DNA from 2 places in the Paenibacillus sp. GQ49 genome. Region 2 is predicted to be linked to the other one. Evidence: predicted binding sites of a transcription regulator. Region 2 holds the regulator's gene; the other holds the start of a gene.
The links. Region 2 encodes CtsR, which represses protease genes until heat stress. Its sites were predicted from a motif close to ATGGTCAATAAAGGTCAAACA; they were not measured.

Region 1 (5,331 bases), on a different contig from region 2:
GAACACTAGGGTCCTGGATTAATGATTCATAGGCATGATCACTAAGCAAATCCGGTACATGCAGGAGTTTGTATTGTGCTCCTACCCGTTTTGCCATTGTGGATGCAATCGTATTTGCCTGAATTTCAAGGCTTTCTCCAAGTCCACCGCGTGCCGGTACGAACCAGACACCTTTGAGCGATGTTGGCGGAGTCAGTTGCTCTGCGACTTCGGCCGTTGTTGATCCGCCAGTAACGGCGACAACGTCGTTGTCACTCATGATATTGCCGAGAGCCTTCGCTCCGGCTCTGCCCAGTTCCCTTTTGGCAAATGGAGAAACGTCCGAATCACCAGGAACCACAACTACCTTTTGCAGACCGTAGGCTTGCTTGATGCGCTCTTCCAGCTCGGATAATCCGAACAACTCTTTGGCTACGGGCTCTAACTGCTGCAGCAAATCATACCCTGCCTCGCTGATCTTCATTCCTGCACTGTCAATTTCAATAAGTCCCTGAGCCTTTAACAGATCGGTCTCAGCCCTCAGAACCCGCTCGGTCATCTGCATGGAATTAGCTAACGTTCTCCGTCCGATCACATCCGATAACATGATCTGTTGCAGAATCGTATACCTCTTTTTCAAGATATCCATGAGATCAGGCAGAAGCTGCTTTTGTACTTCTAAAATCGTTCGCATGCTTTCCACTCCCGCAAGTTCTCGTTCTAAGCTCTCTTTCGTGGCCCTAAAACGTCCCGGGTTAACTTTTTAAGTCCCACGTCTATTCTACCTAAAACTGACGTGACATGCAAGTGTTTCAACGTGTTATTTCGACACGCATTCAGCGTTTGTACGCGCCTATTTTCACAATCCTAGTCTTCCATGATCAAGGACTAGCTCACGCATACCATATATAGAAGAAACAAATGAACTCCATCTACATATCGCTCAGAATCACATTTCATACGGCATGTCCAAAACCTCTAATAGCATTTACTTAAATACACTCTTTATCCACTCTTCTTCATCATGATCATTTTTAGGTTAATCCAAACCAACACCACAACGAACTGCTTGCAATTAAATATTTCATGAGCTATAATCATTATTGCTGTCACATAATGTGCGCCCGTGGTCCAATGGATATGACGTAGGCCTCCGAAGCCTGAGATCCAAGTTCGATTCTTGGCGGGCGCGCCATTTTTATTTAACAGCTCATAACCCATTTAACCAATGAAACCGGAAAGGTTTCTTTTTTTTGTAAGTTAGTTTGACTTTCTTTGACTTTTTGTTTGGAATTGTTTATTATGTGGGTAATACGGTAACAGTTTAAGTATAAACACCAATAACATTTACATTCCAAGGAGGTTTTTCACGTGAGTTTTATTCCAATGGTCGTTGAACAGAGCAACCGGGGTGAGCGCGCCTACGACATCTACTCCAGATTGCTGAAGGATCGTATTATTTTCCTTGGTAGCGATGTTAATGACGTAGTGGCTAATGCCATTATGGCACAGATGTTGTTCCTGGCTGCGGAAGATCCGGAGAAAGACATTCACTTATACATCAACAGCCCAGGCGGATCGATTACAGCCGGTATGGCGATTTACGATACAATGCAATTCATCAAACCGGATGTATCTACCATCTGTGTAGGTATGGCGGCTTCCATGGGTGCATTCTTGTTGAATGCCGGTGCAAAAGGTAAACGTTTTGCATTACCAAACAGTGAAATTATGATTCACCAACCACTTGGTGGTGCACAAGGTCAGGCTTCTGACATCGAAATCCGTGCTCGTCGCATCCTGAAAATGCGTGATACGTTGAACCGCATCATCTCTGAGCGTTCAGGTCAACCGCTGGAGCGGATCGAGAAAGACACGGATCGTGACTACTTCATGAGTGCTGCTGAAGCCGCCGATTACGGTATCATTGATAAAGTCATCGAAAACGTAGGTTCCCAAGGTATCTAAGTGTTATGTAGACCACGGTCTACGCGCTAACATAATCAACACCTAACGTAATCAGCAACACCTCATTGTGTTGTCTATACGGGAAGAAGCCCTCATCATAATCATGATGAGGGCTTCTTTTTTTCATTTTATAACAAAGATAACTTAAGAGTGCATAATAATTATTCTTTATTTGGTTCCATTTACATTACTGAAAGGTTCTGTGCCTTTAGGGAGAAGCTCTTTATACGTAAATGGCATTTCAGGGAAGCCCTCTGCGTACGCCGTATATTCATACAACTGGAAGAACACAACTACACCCGTTGGTGTCACATAGAAATCTTGATCTTTATTTAACCCTTTATAACCGTCGAGGTATCCACCGCGGGCTTTCAGTTGATCGCCCACTTTTTTACCCAACGTCTCGCGCATGGTTTTGTTATTTTGCAGCACATCATCTAACGTAAGCTCCTTACCTGTGTCCAGTGCAAAGGTGTGGCCCGTACGGTATGTCATCCCGTGAGCGCCAGCATAATCTTCGTATCGTTGTGTAATAAGTCCCAGCACGCCTTTTTCGTTGTATGTTACCACGTAGGAGCTCTCAAATGCATATGGACGATCGGCCGTTGCACCGCCGAATTCAGATGTTTGTTTCTTGAAGGCAGCTACATGAGCATCCACTTCATCTTTCAATACTTTGTTGATCGCCACCTCAGCTTCTTTGCTCGCAAGGCCACTCACTTGCGGATATTGAACATCCACAATAGCATTTTTCACCGTAACATTGACTGTTGCCGCTTTAACTTTCACGTTATTTTGTTTCACCTTGCTGAGGGTCAACGTTTTGGTTTTGCCATCCCAATTTCCCTGTACACCCAGATAATCTCTCATTGCCGAGAATGGGATATATAATCGACCCTGAATCAATTTTGCTTCCACCTGAGGGTAATAACCGTTAATATAAACGTTTGGCTGTCCATCCATCAGGCTAACGGTCATCGCATTGTTGGCTGCTGTTACCGTATATGACTTGGTTTTCGCATCATATTTCAGCGTTCCACCTGCCACATCTTTAACTGCCGTAAGAGATACCCAAGTTGAACCACCTTGAAGAAGCCCTTTTTGAGTCAGTGTTTTTCCACCCGATTTCAGAGTTACCTCAGCCGGGGTTGTCACTTTGGAGGATACCGATGCTGCCTGAACCGAACTGTCCTGCAATACCGAACCGCTACCTACAATAATTCCTGCTGCAAGCAACGCACTTGTCCATTTTTTCCATGATGTCATATATAAAACTCCTCTCTGAATTCACAATTAGGGATCATTGCGTATGTAATCCTGACCTGATCGCATATCTCATACGCTCACCTCTCTATTATAATTAACCCAATCTCGGAAAGGTTTACAGCTCGAGTTACAATGTTGATGAATATCAGACCGAAAATATAACGGGATATGACCTTTTTGTCACGAACAACTATACAAAAAAGATACCAATATACAGCATTTCATGTTGCTTCAAAAGGGGTTCCTCCTATCCAACTTCATCAAAGTTTGCTTTTCCAACAAAAAAAAGACTCTGTCCGCAGGACAAAGTCTTTGTCATTATTTCGTTCTACCCTTCAAATGACCCTTGAAAAGGTTACTTGAGCTTACAATCCTTAATTCACTCTTGTTTATTTCATTTCATACGTGATATTCAGGATTGTGCTTACTTTAACCTGGCCTGTTTCAATCTCAGTGCCACCTGCTGTATCTTGTGCTTTGGACATCAACGCCTCACTTGCATAGAACACAGGCACATTGGCATCACCTTGGCTTACGGAAAGAACAGCACCCAGTTGACGTTTAACTGCTTTTGCAATGGCGCCAGCTTTCACATCTGCATTGGCAACAGCTTTCTCAATCACTTGGGATTCATAACTTTCCGGATTTTCTACAGTAAAGCGCACGTTTTCAATATTGTTGGCACCCGCACCCGAAGCAGCATCGAGCAATTCGCCGATCTTGTCCATCTCACGATATGTGACTGTCAGCGTATGATGCGCTGTATATCCTTTAATTTGCTGTCCGTCTTTTTCGCTATACGTATAGTTGGGTTGTACAGAGAACTGACTCGTTTGAATGTCGTCTGCACTGATCTTCCACGTATTTTTCAGCAAGTTGGATACCTTTTGAACTTTGGCAGCATTCGCTTTTTGAGCAGATGCAGCTGTCTCTGCAGTACTGTTCACACCAATGGACAGATAAGCGATATCAGGCTTCACCTGAATCTCACCTTTACCCACAACATTAATCACATTCTGTTGTACTCCCTGAACCTCTGCAGCGTAAGCATAGTTACCTGGTGCAACCCATGCTGTTCCTCCAACAAGCAACGTACTTGCCACCAGCACCGCACCAAACGGTTTCATCCATTGTTTACCCATCACGATAGCCTCCTTATGTGTTAACATCTCAAACTTTAAACGATTTGATACCTTAACAGACGGGACAAATTCCATAATGTTGCACTTGACGATAGCATAAACGTGAAAAACACAAAAAAGTCCCTTTCGGGACTTCTTCATTGGATTGATCATATCTTATTGGTTTTCGAGCTCTTCCTTGCTTACCAGACTAACTAAAGCGTTTACAGCCTGTTCGGCATCCGCGCCTTCTGCACTAATCTGGATTTCCGTACCTGTGCTAATCGCAAGGCTCATGATCCCCATGATACTTTTTGCATTAACTTTTTTGTCGTCCTTCTCGACGAACACTTCAGACGAGTACTTATTCGCTTCTTGAACGAACAGTGCCGCAGGTCTGGCATGGAGACCCGTTTTCAAACGGACAACTACCGGGTGCTTTGTCATGGAAACTTACCCCCTATTATGAAATCTGGACATTAAATACACAATTATATTTATACAACATTATACCATTAACCCGTGCAGGACACTAGAAGAAAAAACTCAGAGTGCTTTGGAGGACATTATCTTGCCCTAATTTCATCTTTTGCACAGCGCGTCCAATGACCTAAATAAGTCCCCTAGATCCTTAACGGTTGACTTCCCCGACCTTGTTACTTTACCCTACTCCGTCTTAACCATAACGTTCTGTGCGTACTTTCTCAGCCAGCTCATCAATTTTACGAAGCCGATGGTTCACTCCTGACTTGCTAACTGTACCTTTAAGGAGTTCGCCGACTTCCTTCAAATTGATATCTGGATGAGCCAGTCGAACCTCCGCCACTTCACGAAGCTTCTCAGGCAGCGACTCCAGACCAACTTCCTTTTGCAATAACCGAATATTATCGATTTGCCTTACCGCCGCTCCAATGGTTTTGTTCAGGTTGGCGGTCTCACAATTGACAATCCGGTTAACGGAGTTACGCATGTCTCGCATTATTCGTACATCCTCAAA
Region 2 (5,331 bases):
GAAATGAATCGTAACAAACAGAGCATATCATTCTTGCATCCATTCTCTTTTGGTTTCTATCGGAAGTATGGATGGGAGACTTATGTTGAATTTAAACGTTATAAAGTACCTACAGCTCATTTGCCTTCGAAAAAAGCGACACCTGGAACAATTCGGCGTGGGGATCCAGGCCTCAGCATATTAAATGAAGTATACAGTGCTTATGCTGAGCGTTATAACGGAACTCTGGTCCGGGATGATGCAAGGTGGGAGAATTCAGTTCTTGTTAATGGGACCAGCCAGAAGGCTGTATATTACGATGAAGCTGATGCAGCACAAGGTTATCTTTTATATGAGGTTAAGGAAAATAAATTTACCATTAAAGAGATCATCTATCTGAATGAAGAGGCTAGGCAAGGGCTGTGGACCTTCATTGCCAACCATGATTCCATGATCCAGGAAGTAACGTTGCAGGCACCTGCCAGTGATACGCTTGCCTTCCAATTGGATAACCCGCGGATTCAGCAGGAGATTGTACCTTATTTTATGGCGCGTATCGTTAGTGTAGAGCAGTTTATATCCCAGTATCCATTTGCAAGCCAGGACTCACCGGTGCAGATTGTACTTCAGGTAGAAGATGCCCACGCTCCATGGAATGAAGGGGCATGGCAATTAAACGTGGCAATGAACGGAACGGCGTCCATATGGAAAACATCGGAGCCAATTACTGATGATCAGATCATTAAGGTGGATATTCAATCCCTTACCGCGGTCCTGATGGGATATCGCAGACCAACGGAAATGGCGCGAATCGGAAGAATTCACGGACCGAACACAGCAATCAAGGCTTTGGAACAAGCGATTCCTGAACGGGAAACCTATCTGCTCGATTTCTTCTGATGACTATTCCCACTGCTCCATTTAACTTGATTAGCTTATATAGAAATACGGCGTGATTGAAAGACAAATGGACTTCTCCAGCAATTTTGGAGAGGTTTTTTTGTGTCCGGGGAATATTTCGTGTAAAATCGTAAAAAATGAATAGTGACCCCACTTGGCAAAACCACAAAATATGCTATAATGGTTATAAAGTCAAAGAAAGTCAAAGTCAACTAAAGGTTTAATACTTAAGTAGCTTTCCTTTCTACAATCTGATGCATGATCGCCGATATACGGGATTCATTTCATTGGAGGATCAAGGGAATATTAAAGGACCTTCGTGCTTCCTTCGCTCTCCTGTTGACACCTGTGGAAGCAAGATTCGCTGTTTCCCTGATTGGTTAAATGGGTAGAGAAGGTGTACTCTGTGGGGGCGTGTGGGTCCTTATTGACTTAACGTTTCAGACAGTGGAGGATGATTGGATGCGTAATATCTCTGATATTATCGAACGATATCTGAAGAGTATTTTGCATGAAAGTCCCGAAGGAATGGTTGAAATTCAGCGTAATGATCTGGCAGATCAATTCTCATGTGTACCTTCCCAGATCAATTATGTCATCAGCACACGTTTTACACTCGAGAAGGGATACCTGGTAGAGAGTAAACGCGGCGGTGGTGGTTATGTTCGCATACAGCGCATTGAATTACCGGCCCAATCAGCTCTGCATAATCATTTGCACCATAGTATTGGTGAAGAGATCGGGCAGACAGCTGCCGAAGGTCTGATCTATCAATTGGAAGAAGCGCGCTTCTTGAGCAAGCGGGAAGCCGGGTTGATGCGAGCTGCTGTATCTAGAGAGGTTATATTGGTCAAACTTCCTTACCGGGATCAAATTCGTGCCAGAATGTTGAAGGCGATGTTAATATCTTTGCTCGGTAAATGAAAACTATCGGGGTCAAAGGAGGTACATCAATATGCTGTGCCAAGAATGCAATAAACGTCCGGCGACACTTCATTTTACGAAGATCGTAAATGGAGAGAAGACGGAATTCCATATTTGTGAGTCATGTGCCCGTGAAAAAGGGGAAATGATCCCTGGAACAGCAGGTGGGTTTTCCATTCACAACTTGTTGTCCGGATTGCTTGATTTTGATCCAGCCGGCAAAAGTGGATCGGCAGGAACACCACCTGCAAAAGCTCTTCAATGTGAAGAGTGTGGTATGACGTACGCACAATTTAGTAAGATAGGCCGATTCGGCTGCAGTTCATGTTATAAATATTTTGACAGTCGTCTGGATCCTTTGTTCAAGCGGGTTCATGGTAATACGTCCCATGTAGGCAAAGTGCCTGCACGAGCTGGTGGTCGCATCAAGGTGAAACGGCAAATTGCTGATCTGAAGCGTGAGCTACAAGAGAGCATCGCACAAGAGGAATTTGAAGAGGCGGCTCAGATCCGTGACCAGATCAGAGGACTTGAAAAAGGAATAGCTCAGGAGTAAAGTTTGTCATGAGTAGGAGGGATGCGTAATGCCTAATCTGCGCTTTACAGAGAAGGCGCTCAGCGACTGGATGCGCAGTGATGCGGCTGATTCCGAAATTGTCATTAGCAGCCGTGTCCGGATTGCACGCAACCTTCAGCATGTTCCGTTTCCGATGCTGGCTTCCAATGAGCAATCGGAAGAGGTGCTGAATAAGCTGAGCGAAGTGCTTCAATACGATGACGTTCATGCCTTTGGGGATTTTCATACGTTGGATCTGATCGATATTGACGAACTCGACAAACGGGTGCTGGTGGAGAAACATCTCATCAGTCCAAGTCTTGCGAATGAATCCAGGAATGGTGCGGTTATTCTCAGTGAGGATGAGTCAGTCAGTATTATGATTAACGAAGAGGATCATCTTCGTATCCAGTGCCTCTATCCGGGGTTCCAGGTGAAAGAAGCCTGGGAGAAAGCTTCCGCAATAGATGATGCTTTTGAAGCGCATGTGGATTATGCTTTTGATGATCGCAGAGGATACTTAACCAGCTGTCCTACTAATGTAGGTACAGGTGTCAGAGCATCGGTTATGATGCACTTGCCTGCCCTGGTGATGACGCAGCAAATTGGCCGTATTCTAACCGCAGTTTCCCAAGTGGGATTGACGGTAAGAGGAATATACGGTGAAGGTAGCGAGGCGATGGGTAACCTGTTCCAGATCTCGAACCAGATTACACTGGGACAGACCGAACAGGAAGTCATCGAGAACCTGCATGGTGTTGTGTTACAGATGATAGGTCATGAGCGTACAGCCAGAGAACGGTTAATTACCGACTCCAGACTTCGAATTACGGATCGGGTCATGCGTTCTTACGGCATATTGTCTCATGCAGCTATTGTTGATTCCAAGGAAGCTGCACAGCGCTTATCGGATGTACGCCTTGGCGTGGATCTCGGCTTGTTGGATGGACTGTCCATCACGGTAATGAATGAGTTGAATGTGATGACACAGCCGGGATTTTTGCAGAAAACATTCGGGGAAGATATGCGCACAGATGAGCGTGACATCTACCGAGCTCAGTTGATTCGTGATACGATCAATGCAGCGAAGCAGTCCTAGTTTAGCCTGATATAGTATTGAATTATGGTTTCATGCCGCATTGCGGCTTTTATATAATAAGGCATGTACAAATGCCGAATGACTTTATTCGCAGCACGGCTGCAAACAAAAATGATATGAAGAATACGACGGTTATTTCTTTACATGACCTCGTTTTATCCAAAACCATGGAGGTGCAGGAGATATGATGTTTGGAAGATTTACGGAACGGGCCCAAAAGGTGCTCGCACTCGCGCAGGAAGAAGCTGTCCGTCTCGGTCATAATAACATCGGTACTGAGCATATTTTGCTCGGCCTCATTCGTGAAGGCGAAGGCATCGCAGCCAAAGCACTGATCGGCCTGGGACTCGGATTGGAAAAAATTCAGGATGAAGTAGAAACGCTGATTGGCCGTGGCCAAGAGCAACCTACCAACATTGCATATACGCCACGTGCGAAAAAAGTAATTGAACTGTCTATGGATGAAGCTCGTAAATTGGGCCATACCTATGTAGGCACAGAGCATATCCTGCTCGGATTGATTCGTGAAGGCGAGGGTGTTGCAGCACGTGTGCTCAATAACCTGGGGATCAGCCTGAACAAAGCACGTCAACAAGTGCTGCAATTGCTTGGCAGCAGTGAAGCTGTATCCAGCCATAATGGCACACCTGCCAATGTAAGCACACCAACGCTGGACAGTCTGGCACGTGACCTCACGGCTTATGCGAGAGAGAACAACCTGGATCCAGTCATTGGACGTAGTAAAGAAATTGAACGTGTCATCCAGGTGCTCAGCCGTCGTACGAAGAACAACCCGGTATTGATCGGTGAGCCAGGTGTAGGTAAAACAGCGATTGCTGAAGGCCTTGCACAAAAAATCATTGCAAATGAGATTCCGGAAACATTGCGCGACAAACGTGTAATGACCCTGGATATGGGTTCTGTAGTCGCTGGAACCAAATATCGTGGTGAGTTTGAAGATCGTCTGAAAAAAATCATGGATGAGATTCGCCAAGCAGGTAACATTGTCCTGTTTATTGACGAATTGCACACCTTGATTGGCGCAGGCGGAGCCGAAGGTGCCATCGATGCTTCTAACATTTTGAAACCGGCTCTGGCTCGTGGAGAATTGCAATGTATCGGTGCGACAACACTGGATGAATATCGTAAATACATCGAGAAGGATGCAGCGCTTGAGCGTCGTTTCCAACCGATTACTGTAGATCAGCCTTCTCCGGAAGAAGCGATTCAAATCTTGCACGGTTTGCGTGACCGTTATGAGGCGCATCACCGCGTGAAAATTACGGACGAAGCAATTGTGCAGGCGGTTAAACTGTCTGACCGCTACATTACAGACCGTTTCCTGCCGGATAAAGCGATTGACCTGATTGATGAAGCGGGTTCCAAAGTAAGATTGAACTCTTACACGATCCCACCAAACCTGAAACAACTGGAAAGCCGTCTGGAAGATATCCGTAAGGAAAAAGACGCTGCAGTTCAAAGTCAGGAGTTCGAAAAAGCAGCAGCTCTGCGTGATACGGAACAAAAAATCCGTGAAGAGCTGGATGTAACGAAGAACCAGTGGAAAGAGAAACAAGGTCGCACCGATTCCGAGGTTACTCCTGAGGATATCGCACAAGTGGTAGCCAGCTGGACAGGAATCCCTGTGAACCAACTGAAAGAAGAAGAGACACAGCGTCTGATGAATCTGGAGTCTATTCTACATGAACGTGTCATCGGTCAGGATGAGGCAGTGAAGTCTGTCAGCCGTGCGGTTCGTCGTGCTCGTGCGGGACTTAAAGATCCAAAACGTCCGATGGGTTCATTCATTTTCCTCGGCCCTACAGGTGTAGGTAAAACAGAACTTGCTCGTGCTCTGGCTGAAGCGATGTTC

Region 1: a site for CtsR is predicted at 1,242-1,262, ahead of clpP (ATP-dependent Clp endopeptidase proteolytic subunit ClpP). Genes of this name have one in related genera too.

The regions. Positions count from the first base shown of each region.
Region 1 covers NZ_JCAXEL010000015.1:34,376-39,706, reverse strand. Annotated here, with positions in the region: gene AC6CIF_RS22425 (sugar-binding transcriptional regulator) at 1-673, opposite strand, end outside; tRNA gene AC6CIF_RS22420 (tRNA-Arg) at 1,100-1,174, shown strand; gene clpP (ATP-dependent Clp endopeptidase proteolytic subunit ClpP) at 1,351-1,947, shown strand; gene AC6CIF_RS22410 (stalk domain-containing protein) at 2,116-3,213, opposite strand; gene AC6CIF_RS22405 (SIMPL domain-containing protein) at 3,603-4,355, opposite strand; gene AC6CIF_RS22400 (HPr family phosphocarrier protein) at 4,512-4,781, opposite strand; gene whiA (DNA-binding protein WhiA) at 5,011-5,331, opposite strand, start outside.
Region 2 covers NZ_JCAXEL010000031.1:57,501-62,831, reverse strand. Annotated here, with positions in the region: gene AC6CIF_RS30680 (GNAT family N-acetyltransferase) at 1-879, shown strand, start outside; gene AC6CIF_RS30675 (CtsR family transcriptional regulator) at 1,342-1,803, shown strand; gene mcsA (protein-arginine kinase activator protein McsA) at 1,835-2,359, shown strand; gene mcsB (protein-arginine kinase McsB) at 2,388-3,458, shown strand; gene AC6CIF_RS30660 (ATP-dependent Clp protease ATP-binding subunit) at 3,643-5,331, shown strand, end outside.